Regions from separate parts of the Lentzea sp. JNUCC 0626 genome, predicted to be linked through region 3. Evidence: riboswitches for the same ligand, from Rfam matches in the RefSeq annotation. Region 3 holds a riboswitch; each other region holds the start of a gene.
What was found. A riboswitch is a leader RNA that binds a small molecule or an ion and turns the genes downstream of it on or off. The one in region 3 is predicted to bind cobalamin.
Positions count from the first base shown of each region.

Region 1: linked by a shared signal. The riboswitch ahead of cobN (cobaltochelatase subunit CobN) and the one ahead of metE (5-methyltetrahydropteroyltriglutamate--homocysteine S-methyltransferase) in region 3 are both predicted to bind cobalamin.
Region 2: linked by a shared signal. The riboswitch ahead of JNUCC0626_RS17425 (CbtB domain-containing protein) and the one ahead of metE (5-methyltetrahydropteroyltriglutamate--homocysteine S-methyltransferase) in region 3 are both predicted to bind cobalamin.

Region 1 covers NZ_CP171635.1:9,873,199-9,877,385, forward strand. Annotated here, with positions in the region: gene JNUCC0626_RS46550 (RNA-guided endonuclease InsQ/TnpB family protein) at 1-7, shown strand, start outside; gene JNUCC0626_RS46555 (precorrin-8X methylmutase) at 70-690, opposite strand; gene JNUCC0626_RS46560 (hypothetical protein) at 687-1,739, opposite strand; cobalamin riboswitch at 1,747-1,882, shown strand; gene cobN (cobaltochelatase subunit CobN) at 1,919-4,187, shown strand, end outside.
Region 2 covers NZ_CP171635.1:4,097,951-4,102,137, forward strand. Annotated here, with positions in the region: gene JNUCC0626_RS17405 (antibiotic biosynthesis monooxygenase family protein) at 1-194, opposite strand, end outside; gene hisG (ATP phosphoribosyltransferase) at 191-1,051, opposite strand; gene JNUCC0626_RS17415 (phosphoribosyl-ATP diphosphatase) at 1,068-1,331, opposite strand; gene JNUCC0626_RS17420 ((2Fe-2S)-binding protein) at 1,440-2,090, shown strand; cobalamin riboswitch at 2,139-2,313, shown strand; gene JNUCC0626_RS17425 (CbtB domain-containing protein) at 2,346-2,534, shown strand; gene JNUCC0626_RS17430 (CbtA family protein) at 2,562-3,317, shown strand; gene JNUCC0626_RS17435 (YbaB/EbfC family nucleoid-associated protein) at 3,378-3,794, shown strand; gene JNUCC0626_RS17440 (hypothetical protein) at 3,834-4,187, shown strand, end outside.
Region 3 covers NZ_CP171635.1:3,688,660-3,692,846, forward strand. Annotated here, with positions in the region: gene JNUCC0626_RS15550 (enoyl-CoA hydratase/isomerase family protein) at 1-674, opposite strand, end outside; gene JNUCC0626_RS15555 (TetR/AcrR family transcriptional regulator) at 751-1,320, shown strand; cobalamin riboswitch at 1,319-1,527, shown strand; gene metE (5-methyltetrahydropteroyltriglutamate--homocysteine S-methyltransferase) at 1,638-3,863, shown strand; gene JNUCC0626_RS15565 (NPP1 family protein) at 4,024-4,187, shown strand, end outside.

The sequences.
Region 1 (4,187 bases), 4.4 Mb from region 3:
AGGATGAAGAAGCAGGAACTGCCGAGCGTGAGCTCGGTGGACGCTCCAGCCATCGAGCTGGGGCGTAAGTCACTCTTCTTCGCTCGCAATCGCGTTGATGGCCGCCGCCGTCATGGCACTGCCGCCGCGCCGTCCCCGCACCACGAGGTGCTCGAGATCCGTTGCGGCCAAAGCTTCCTTGGACTCCGCGGCCCCGATGAACCCGACCGGGATGCCGAGGATCGCGGCCGGGCGCGGTGCGCCGGCGGCGATCAGGTCGAGGAGGTGGAACAACGCCGTGGGCGCGTTGCCGATCGCGATCACCGCGCCGTCGAACCGGTCCTGCAACAGTTCGAGGGCGGCGGCACTGCGCGTGTTGCCGATGGTCTTGGCGAGTTCCGGGGTGCGCGGATCTTGGAGGTAGCAAAGGACTTCGTTGTCCTTCGGCAGCCGCCGGCGCGTCACCCCGGACGCGACCATGTTGGCGTCACACAAGATCGGCGCGCCTGCTTGGAGTGCTGCGCGCGCGTTGCGCACGACGTTCGGCGAGAACGAGACGTCGGCGGGCAGGTCGGTCATGCCGCACGCGTGGATCATGCGCACGACGACCCGCGCCACGTCGTCGGGGAACCCGCTGAGGTCCGACTCCGCGCGGATGGTGGCGAAGGACTGGCGGTAGATCTCCGCCCCGTCCTTGATGTACTGCGTCAACGGATCTCCTCGTAGCCGTCGCCGGTCGCGACGAACTCGATCACATCGCCCGCCGGGCGGCCGCAGCGGCGGGCACAACCCGACCAGTGCACAGCGCCCGGACTGTCGGACCTGCTCCCTAGAATCGAAATTGGGGGTACCCGGCCTGGCCCGTGTGTGTGGTGGGGCATATCGAGCCAAGCGCGCACATCGGCGCGTACGTCGGAGAGCGACTTCGCGCAGCCGGGGCGTCCGGTGCAGGCGCTGACGCCGTGCCAGGGGGAGCGCGGGTCGGTGATGAGGCCGGACGTGTCGGTGCCGGCGGGCACGACCAGGCTGCGCCACGGGGTCAGGCGCAGGGCGACGCCGGGCAGCTGCGCCGCGCCGAGGCGGCCGAGCGGGACGCCCGGGGTCAACGGTGAAGGTGCGACAGGGGTCACAGCCGGGGTGATGCGCGGGGCGTCGAAGGTGCCGAAGTGGGCGGTGATCTTTCGCACACCGTCGTCCACTTCGGACAGGCGCCAGGCCGTGCCGCGCAGTTGCTGGAAGAGGCGGGCGGCGGACAGGACGGCGTCGACGGGATCGGTGACGCGGACGCCGGTGTCGCGGCCCGCGAGCAGCAGAACGGTGCCCTCCGAGGTGCTGACCAGGCCGAAGTCTCCGCCGAGCCCGCTCACCGCGTGCCCCACCGTCACCAGGAACCGCCCCGGCAGGTCCGCCAGCGCAGCGTCCCCGCACAGCGCCGCGTCGATCTCGTCGACCAGCCCCTGGTTGTCCTCCAGCGGCGCCGCGATGATGTTGCGCATCCGCTCGTGCGTCGAAGACGGCAGCAACCCCGCCGCAGCCAGCCGCGCACCCAGCTCCACGCCGTCCGCCAGGCCCCTGAGCTGGAGGTTCGCCCGCGAGGTCAGCTCGATCGCACCCGAACCGAGCTCGGCAGCCGCAGCCCGCACGACGTCCCACTGAGCAGCGGAGAGCGTCCCGCCCGGCACCCGGATGCGGGCCAGCCCACCGTCGGCTGCGGCGTGCAGCTCGACGGCGCCGGGGCAGGCATCCGGGTGACTACGCATAGGTCGGACTGTAACCCGCCGGTTAGGGTGAGCTCGAACGACGAAGCGCAGGAGGAAGCCGGTGCGAATCCGGCGCGGTCCCGCCACTGTGACCGGCCGAACCGGCTGGGAGTCAGGAACTCTGCTTCGCCCGTGACCCGCAATCTGGGGCGAGGACCCCACGAGGGATGGAGCCCTGCGTGATCCTGCTGCTGTCGACCTCCGACACCGACCTGCTGTCGGCGCGTGCGAGCGGTGCCGAGTACCGGCTCGGCAACCCCGCACGCACGACCGTCGACGACCTTCCCGGACTCGTGGAGGGTGTTGAGCTGGTCGTCGTGCGCATCCTCGGTGGCCGCAGGATGTGGGAGGAAGGGCTCGACTGGCTGCTGGCCTGCGGGCTGCCCGTGGTCGTGCTCGGTGGCGAGATGCAGCCCGACGCGGCGTTGATGGAGCTGTCGACGGTGCCCGGTGGCGTGTGTGCCGAAGCGCACCTCTACCTCGCGCACGGCGGCCCGGCGAACCTCACCGAGCTGCACAAGTTCCTCTCCGACACCGTGCTGCTGACCGGCCACGGCTTCGAGGCCCCCACGGCTACCCCCACGTGGGGTGTGCTGGAGCGGGATGAACCGAAGGCCGAAGGTCCGACGGTCGCGGTGCTCTACTACCGCGCGCACCACGTCGCCGGGAACACCTCGTTCGTGCACGCGCTGTGCGACGCCATCGAGGCCAAGGGCGGCAGGCCGCTGCCGGTCTACTGCTCGTCGCTGCGCACCGCCGAGCCCGAGCTGCTCGACACGCTCCGCAAGGCCGACGCGCTGGTCGTCACGGTGCTCGCGGCGGGTGGCACGAACCCCGCCAAGGCGTCCGCCGGCGGTGACGACGACGCGTGGGACGTCGGCGCGCTGGCCGCGCTGGACGTGCCGATCCTGCAAGGACTCTGCCTCACCTCCAGCCGCGAGACGTGGGACGAGAACGACGACGGACTGTCTCCTCTGGACACCGCGACCCAGGTCGCGATCCCGGAGTTCGACGGCCGGATCATCACGGTCCCGTTCTCCTTCAAGGAGATCGACGAGGACGGCCTGACCGTCTACGTCGCCGACCCCGAACGGGCGCTGCGCGTCGCGGGCATCGCGGTGCGGCACGGCCGTCTCCGCCACATCCCCGTCGCCGAACGCAAGATCGTCGTGATGTTGTCGGCGTACCCGACGAAGCACTCGCGCATCGGCAACGCCGTCGGCCTCGACACGCCCGCGTCGACCGTCCGGCTGCTGAAGGCCATGCAGGAGCACGGGTACGACATCGGCGACGAGCTGCCGGGCGTCGACGAACTCGACGGCGACAAGCTCATCCACGCGCTGATCGCCGCCGGTGGTCAGGACGCGGACTGGCTCACGCAGGAGCAGTTCGAGAGCAACCCGATCCGCATCGCCGCGGCCGACTACCGCGAGTTCTACGAGACGCTGCCGGACGACTTCCGCGAGTCGATGCAGGAGCACTGGGGCGAGGCGCCGGGCGAGCTCTTCGTCGACCGCAGCAAGTCCAAGGACGGCGAGATCGTGCTGGCCGCGCTGCGGTCCGGCAACGTCGCGGTGATCGTGCAGCCGCCGCGCGGGTTCGGCGAGAACCCCATCGCGATCTACCACGACCCGGACCTGCCGCCGTCGCACCACTACCTCGCCGCGTACCGGTGGGTCGAGTCGAACTTCGGTGCCGACGCCGTCGTGCACGTCGGCAAGCACGGCAACCTGGAGTGGTTGCCCGGCAAGACCGTCGGCATGTCGGCGTCCTGCGGCACCGACGCGGCGCTCGGCGACCTGCCGCTGATCTACCCGTTCCTCGTCAACGACCCGGGCGAGGGCACGCAGGCCAAGCGACGCGCGCACGCCACGCTGGTCGACCACCTGGTGCCGCCGATGGCCCGCGCCGACAGCTACGGCGACATCGCGCGCCTGGAGCAGTTGCTGGACGAGTACGGCAACATCTCGGCGATGGACCCGGCCAAGGTGCCGGCGATCCGCGCGCAGATCTGGACGCTGATCAAGGCCGCCAAGCTCGACCACGACCTCGGCATGGAGGACCGGCCGCACGACGCGGAGTTCGACGAGTTCATCCTGCACGTCGACGGCTGGCTGTGCGAGGTCAAGGACGTCCAGATCCGCGACGGCCTGCACATCCTCGGCGAGGCGCCGACGGGGTCCGTCCGCGTCAACCTCGTGCTCGCGATGTTGCAGGCACGGCAGATGTGGGGCGGTCAGGTCGCCGCGCTGCCGGGCCTGCGGGAAGCGCTCGGGCTCACGACCACCGGCCGCGAAGACGTTGACGCGGTTGAGGAAGAGGCGCGCGCGCTCGTCCAGGCGATGGAGGACGCGGGCTGGGATCGTGCTGCCGCAGCAGGTCTGCACGAGTCCGAGGACGTGCAGAAGATCCTGGAGTTCGCGGCCGTCGAGGTCGTGCCGAGGCTCG
Region 2 (4,187 bases), 410 kb from region 3:
CCCACCGTGTGATCCTCAAGAGAGTCCCACCGCACGAGCAGCAGGTACCGCGACGGCGTCTCCAGGCAGCGCAGCAGTTCGAGGCCGCGGAAGCCCGGCGAGGCGGAGATCAGCTCCCGCGCCTCGCCGAACGCCCACTCGAAGTCCTGCTCGGAACCCGGCAGGACGTCGAGCAGGGCGTGCTCCGTGATCACAGGCGGCAGAACCTGATGTCCGAGGCCAGCACGGCCTTGGCACCGATGGCCGCGAGCGCGTCCATCACGTTGTTCGCTTCCTTGCGCGACACCATCGCCCGCACGGCCGCCCAGTCCGGGTTGGCCAGCGGCGCGACCGTCGGCGACTCGAGGCCCGGCGTCAGCGCGATGGCGTCGTCCAGGATCGAGCGCGGGCAGTCGTAGTCGAGCATCAGGTACTGCTGCGCGAACACGACGCCCTGCAGACGGGCGGTGAGCTGCTTCTTGGCGGCCGTGAGCTCCGAGCCGTTGCGGTGCACGAGGACCGCCTCCGACTCGCAGATCGGGTCGCCGAACGGCACCAGGTCGTGCTGCTTGAGCGTCCGGCCCGAGCCGACCACGTCGGCGATCAGGTCGGCGACGCCGAGCTGGATCGAGATCTCCACCGCGCCGTCGAGGCGGATCACCTTGGCGGTGATGCCGCGGGCCTTGAGATCGCGGCCCACGAGCTTCGGGTACGCCGTGGCGAGGCGCTTGCCCTCGAGGTCCTCGACCTTCCAGTCGGTGCCGCGAGGCCCCGCGTACCGGAAGGTCGACGAGCCGAAGCCCAGCGCCAGCAACTCCTCGACGGAGGAGCCGTTGTCGTCGGCGCCCGAGTCGGCGGCCAGGTCGCGGCCGGTGATGCCGAGATCGAGGTCACCGGACGCCACGTAGATCGCGATGTCCTTGGGACGCAGGAAGAAGAACTCGACGTCGTTGTTGTTGTCGAGGACGGTCAGGTCACGCGGCTCGTGCCGCTGCCGGTAGCCGGCCTCGGTGAGCATGGCGGAGGCGCGTTCGGCGAGCGCGCCCTTGTTCGGGACTGCTACGCGCAGCATGTGGAAGTCTTTTCAGTCAGAGGTACTTGTACACGTCTTCGAGGGTGAGCCCACGGCCCAGCATGAGCACCTGGAGGCGGTAGAGCAGCTGCGAGATCTCTTCGGAGAGCTTCTCGTCGGACTCGTACTCGGCGGCGATCCAGACCTCGCCCGCCTCCTCCAGGACCTTCTTGCCCTGCGCATGGACCCCGGCCTCGAGCGCGGCGACGGTGCCGGATCCCTCCGGCTTGGTGGCGGCTCGTTCGGTCAGTTCAGCGAACAGGGAATCGAAGGTCTTCACGGCATGACATCCTCCCATCCCCCGACCCCCCGTCCACACCGCGGTCGCATCTGTCCCAGGCGTTGGACGTGATCTGTCCTGCATGGACACCCGGTAGCGTGAACTTCCGTGTCTGAGTTCGCCGAGGTTCTCGAAGCGCTGCGCCGGGTGCGCGGGATCAACCCGTTCTTCGCCCTCGACGTGGGCCGTCCGGACGAGTCGTGGCTGCCCGGAACGGCGTTGCTCGAAGGCCCGGCCCTCAAGACCACCATCGACGCCATCGCGGTCCGCTACAAAGCCGACGAACCGCGCGTCGCCGCCAGCCTGTTCTTCCTCAGTTACACGGCCCGGTTGCTCAGCCCGCTCACGGCCGCGCACCTCCCGATCGATGTCCGGCCGGAGAACCTGTGGTGGCAGCACCACCCCACCAACGGCCTGAGCGTGCGCATCGACCAGCCCCGGCTCGGACCGCCCGCCGCCGAGGCGCTCGCACCCGTGGTCGCGGCGATCCAGGCCGTCACGCCGGTGGCGAGCGGGTTGCTGTGGGGCAACGCGATGTCGAACGTCGCGGGCGCGCTCAAAATGGTCGTTCGCGCACACATGCTCACGGCGGAGGAAGCGGAAGAACGCGGCGAACAGCTCATGAGCGCGGCCCCGTTCGAACAGGCGGGAGAATTCCTGACTTTTCCCGGCGAGGTCACGTTCCGGCGTCGGTCGTGTTGTCTGTACTACCGCGTTGCCGCAGGTGGGAAGTGTGGTGACTGTCCACTCGTGAAGTGAGGAACGCAACAACTCTTATGGCCGGTTGTGCTTGAACGCCGGCTCAACTTACGGTGCACGCGCCGCAGTGACGGGAAGCCGGTGTGAATCCGGCGCGGTCCTCGCCACTGTGACCGGGAAGCGATCCCCGCCGAGCACGTCACTGGTCCCCGCCGGGGCTGGGAAGACGCGGGGGCAGCGTTGATCCGGGAGTCAGGAGACCGGCTGCGGCGCCGCTAGGAGAGTTGACTTCCACGAGGTATGGAGGAGCCCGTCATGACGAGCCCCGCAGCAAATCTGTCCGCCGTCCAGGTGCCGAAGTGGGCGTTCGCCGTCGCACTGCTCGGCCTGATCGTCACGTACCTCGTCCTGCAGGAGAACGGTCTCGCGCTCGGCGCGGGCTCGGAGCTGCTGCACGAGTTCTTCCACGACGGCCGCCACGCCCTCGGCGTCCCCTGCCACTAGCTCCCCGAATCCCCAGGCAGGGAAGTCATGACGACGTACAAGTCCCTTGCGCTGCGCGGAATCGCGGCCGGCGGCATCGCCGGTCTCGCGTCCGCGCTCGTGCAGTTGCTGGTGACCGAGATCCCGATCCGGGCCGCGCTCGCGGTCGAGGAGGCTCGCGCACCCGCCGGTGAAGAGGCCGGCCACTCCCACGGCGGCGAGGAGGAGCTCGTCAGCCGCGGCGCCCAGGTCGTGGGCGGCATGCTCGGCGTGGTGATCGTCGGCATCGCGGTGGGCCTGGTGTTCGCCACGGCCTACGCGCTGTCGAAGCGCTGGTTCACCGATCGCACGCCGTTCAGCCGCAGCTTCGCGTTCGGTGCCGCGGTCTTCGGTGCAGTGGCGCTGCTGCCGTGGATCAAGTACCCGGCCAACCCGCCCGCCGTGGGCGACCCGGAGACGGTGAACTACCGCACCGCGCTCTACCTCGGCGTGGTGGTGGCCGGTCTGCTGATCGTGTGGGGTGCCAGCTGGCTCGCCGCGCAGTTGCACGCGCAGTCGCAGCCGGTGCGGACGACGGCCGTGCTGCTCGCGGTCGCCGCGGCCACCGCCGTGGTGCTGCTCGCGTTCCCGGCCCCGCCGGACACGATTCCCGCGGACATGCCGGTGAACGTCCTGTGGCAGTTCCGCCTCAGCTCGCTCGCCCAGCTGGCCACGCTCTACGTCGGCATCGGCGTGGTGTTCGGCCTGCTGATCGACCCGGCCGCGCGCAGGGCCAAGGCCTCCGAGAAGGCCGCTGTCGCCTGATGGTGTGGGGTGGCCGCACGTGCGGCCACCTCGCCCAGGCGTCATTGGTACGTTCGGCGCATGCCTGACAGCGCCGAGTTGCTGGAACAGATGCGTCAGAAGCTCGACTTCTTCGAGCAGGCGAACCGCGCCGCTGACGCCCGCGCCGCCGGTTACGACGCGATGGGCACAGAACTCAGAGACGTCGAGGCGAGCGCCCAGTCACCCGACCACGCCGTCACGGTCGTCGCCGGTTTGTCCGGTTCCATCAAGGACATCCGGTTCACCGACGAGGCGAAGCGGCTGAGCCCGGGCCAGCTCTCCCAGACCGTAATGGCGACCGTGCGGCAGGCCATCGCGGCCGCCGCGCGGCAGCAGGCCCAGATCGTGCAGGGCCACACCGGCCTGCCGATCGCGGACCGGGTCCTGAAGACGCAGCAGGAGGTCTTCGGGCACCCGGCCTCTCCCCCCGTCGTCGCCGCCGCCCCGGACCGATGACGAGGACACCGGCAGCATCTTCCGCAAGGACGAGCGCTGGTGACCGGCATCGAGGTGCACCCGGCCGCGCTGGCCCAGTGCGGCCGGTCGGTCGGCACGCTGGGCGACACGTCCGCGAAGCTCGACGCCGCCGCCAGGTCCGCGTCCGTGCCCGCGATCAGCTGGGGCGCGCTGGGCCACCTGCTCGGCATGTACGAGCAGTACGACGCGTTGCTGGGCGACCTGCACGGCCACTTCGGCAAGATGACCGAGGGCTTCGGCAGGATCGACTCCACGCTCGCCGCGACCGCGCAGACCTACGCGGGCCACGAGCAGTCCACTGTGGACGCCCTTGTCAAGAGCTACTCGGGCCAGTTCTCCGGCAGCACCGTCGGCAAGCAGGCCGCGAAGTCC
Region 3 (4,187 bases):
TGATCGACCTCGGTGGCCAGCGCGGCCTCCATCGACGCATCGGCACCGAGGTCCAGCACCCGCTTGGCCAGCGACACCGCGACCGGCGGGCGGGAGGCCAGTTCGGCAGCCAACTCCAGCGCCGTCTTCTCGTGATCGGACGTGACCCGGTTGACCAGCCCCCACTCGTAGGCGCGCGCCGCCGAAACCCGTTCTCCCAGCAGCAGAAGCTCCTTGGCGCGCGGCAGCCCGACCATCCGCGGCAACAGGGCGGAGATGCCGCCGGTCACGCTCAACCCCACGCTCACCTCGGGGAACCCGAACTGCGCGTCCTCGTGCGCGACCACCAGATCGCAGCCCAGCGCAAACTCGCAGCCTGCCCCGAGCGCGTACCCGTGCACCGCCGCGATCACGACCCCGGGGAAGTCCCGCACGGCCCGCGTCACGTCCTGGATGCGTTCCAGTCGCGCCCGCGTCTCCAGCACGGTCTCGACCGGCACCGGCTCCTTGAGGTCGTGGCCGGCGCAGAACGCCCGCCCACGCCCCGCCAGCACGGCGACACGGGCCTCCGAACGCGCCCGCTCGAACGCCGCCAGCAGGTCGTCCACCAGGGCCGGGACCACGGCGTTCAGCCGTTCCGGACGGTTCAGGCGCAGCACGGCCACACCCTCGTGGCACGCGTAGTCGACGGTCATCGCTCCCCTTCGATCGATCGATCGATTGGGCCTGACGCTAGAGTGAGCACGAACAGCCGGTCAAGAGGAGGCAGCGATGACGACGGAGGAACGGGTCCGCGAGGCCGCCGTGCGGTTGTTCGCCGAACGCGGCTTCCACGGCACCGGCATCCGCGACCTCGCGCAGGCCGCCGGGCTCTCGTCCGCGACGCTCTACCACTACATGGGTACGAAGGAAGACCTGCTGGTCAGCATCATGCGCACCAGCCTCACCGAGCTGATCACCCAGGCCGAGGCCATCGCCGCACGAGCAGCGAACGAGACGGACCGGCTCGTCGCGCTGGTCGAGATGCACGTCCAGGCGCACGCCGAGAAGCCGCGCGAGACCGCGGTCGTCGACGGCGAGATGCGGGCGCTGACGGGCGATCGGCGCGCGGAGATCGTGGCGTTGCGCGACCGCTACGAGCAGATCTGGCAGGACGCGATCGTCGACGGCGTCCAGGCCGGACGGCTGAACGTCACCGAACCGAGCGTCGCGCGGCTCGCGTTGCTGGAGATGTGCAGCGGGGTGTCGCGGTGGTACTCGCCGGACGGGCCGCTGAAGTTGACCGATCTCACCATCCAGTACGGCGCCATGGCGCTGGGCATGCTCGGCGCGGCCCGCTAGTCTCGATCACGCCAGCGGTTCACCTGGGCTCGTTCCGGGTGGAGCAAAAGGGAACCCGGTGCGAATCCGGGACTGCCCCGCAGCGGTGAGTGGGAACGAAAGCCGTCAAGAAAGCACTGGGTCTCCACGAGACCTGGGAAGCGACGGCCGGTAGGCGAACGCACGGCGCCCACGAGTCCGAAGACCTGCCGCAGGTGCGCGCACCGACCGGTGCGCGCTGCTCCGGAGCCTCTCGGGCGGGCTGACGGGCAGGCTTCGTGCTGCCTCGCGCTTTCCGGGAGTTCCGGTGCTTCCGCACGCTCGCGAGGAGAGAGCCTGTGACCATCGGCAGCACCGTGTTCGGCTACCCCCGGATCGGCCCGAAGCGCGAACTGAAGCGCGCCGTTGAGCAGTACTGGGCGGGCAGGATCGACGAAGCCGCCCTCCAGCAGACCGCCCGGCAACTCCGCGCCGGCACCTGGGCCGAACTGTCCGAACTGGACTCGATCCCGTCGAACACGTTCTCGTTCTACGACCAGGTGCTCGACACCACCCAGCTGTTCGGCGCCGTCCCGCAACGCTTCCGCGACCTCGGACTGTCCGAACTGGACACCTACTTCGCCGCCGCACGAGGCCGTGACGGCGCCGCCGCCCTCGAACTGACCAAGTGGTTCGACACCAACTACCACTACCTGGTGCCGGAACTGGGCCCGGACACCGAGTTCCGGCTGGCGGGCGACAAGCCGATCGCCGAGTACCGCGAGGCGCTCGACCTCGGCGTCACGACCAGGCCGGTGCTGCTCGGCCCGGTCACCTACCTGCTGCTGGCCAAGAGCACGGTCCCCGGCTTCGAGCCGATCGCGTTGCTCGACAACCTGGTCGAGGCCTACGTCGAACTGCTCGGCAGGCTGCGCGTCGAGGGCGTCGAGTGGGTGCAGATCGACGAACCGGCGTTCGCCGCCGACCGCTCCCCCGCCGAACTGGACGCCCTGCGGCGTGCCTACCGGACGTTGGGTGGCCTGCCCGGACGGCCGAAGCTGCTCGTCACCGGCTACTACGGCGACCTCGGCGAGGCGTTCGGAGTCCTCGCCGAGTCGCAGGTCGAGGCGATCGGCGTCGACCTCGTCAGCGCGCCGGACACGTCGGTCACGATCCCCGCGATGCGCGACAAGATCCTCGTCGCGGGCCTGGTCGACGGCCGCAACGTCTGGCGCACCGACCTGCACGCCGCCCTCGCGAAAGCCGCGTCGCTGCTGGGTTCCGCGCGCGAAGTCGTCGTCTCGTCGTCGTCAACGCTGCTGCACGTGCCGTACGACCTCGACGCCGAGACGCTCGCCCCGGACGTGCAGGCGCGGCTGGCGTTCGCCCGGCAGAAGGTCCGCGAGATCGTGGTGCTGGGCAACGCTTTGCGCACCGGCGCCGACGGAGCGTGGGCCGACGAGGCGACGCGCGACCTGCCGAGCCCGCGCCGGGACGACCACGTCCGGGCGCGCATCGAGGCACTCAAGCCCGAGCACCGCACCCGCGCGCCGTACCAGGAACGTGCTGCCGCCCAACAGGAACGCCTCGGCCTGCCGCCACTCGCGACCACGACGATCGGCTCGTTCCCGCAGACCGGCGACATCCGCAAGGCCCGCGCCGCCGTCCGCAGGGCCGAGATCACCGAGGACGAGTACGGGCAGCGGATGCGGGACGAGATCGCGCGCGTGATCGACCTGCAGGAGAGCATCGGCCTGGACGTGCTGGTGCACGGCGAACCCGAGCGCAACGACATGGTCCAGTACTTCGCCGAACACCTCGAAGGCTTCGCCGGCACGGAGTTCGGGTGGGTGCAGTCCTACGGGTCGCGGTGCGTGCGGCCGCCGATCATCCACGGCGACGTCTCGCGCCCGGCCCCGATGACGGTCGCGTGGAGCACCTACGCGCAGTCGCTCACGGCCAAGCCGGTCAAGGGCATGCTGACCGGGCCGGTCACGATCCTCGCGTGGTCGTTCGTGCGCGACGACCAGCCGCTCGCCGACACCGCGGCCCAGGTGGCGCTGGCGTTGCGGGACGAGATCCGCGACCTGGAGGCCGCCGGGATCGGCATCATCCAGGTCGACGAACCGGCGTTGCGCGAGCTGCTTCCATTGCGGGAGAAGGACCAGGCGGCCTACCTGGAGTGGTCGGTCGGCGCGTTCCGGCTCGCCACCTCGGGCGCGACGACGGGCACGCAGGTCCACACGCACCTGTGCTACTCGGAGTTCGGCGAGGTGATCGGCGCGATCTCCGACCTCGACGCCGACGTCACGACGATCGAGGCGGCCCGGTCCAAGATGGAGATCCTGGAGGGCCTGGACTTCCCGCGCGGCATCGGTCCCGGCGTCTACGACATCCACTCGCCGCTGGTGCCGACCGAGGACGACGTCGTCGCGCTGATCACCGAGGCGGTGCGGGCGGTGCCAGGTGAACGTTTGTGGATCAACCCCGACTGCGGCCTGAAGACGCGCGGTTACGCCGAAGTGGAGCCCGCGTTGCGCAACCTGGTCGCGGCGGCCAACCGGGTGCGCGCCGACCTGCGGTAACGCGGTGAGCAGCCCTGGGACGTGATCGATTCCGTTCCAGGGCTGTGAATTTCCCGGTACGGCAAAGATTTGGCGAAGCACCTAGACGTGAAGGCGGTTCATATACCACCGTCTGCCTCGCAAGCCTCTTTAGTTACCCCTGCATCCCCGGAGGCCTCTGTTGAGGAAGAAGTTCCTGTCCGCGCTCGCCGGCGCCCTGCTGCTGACAGCACTGGTCCCCGGTGTCGCGTTCGCCGCCCCGCCCCAGGCCATCCCCGCCAACTACGAGGAGGCCGACGGCAAGTGGCAGCCGGCGTTCGACTACGACGGCGACGGCTGCTACCC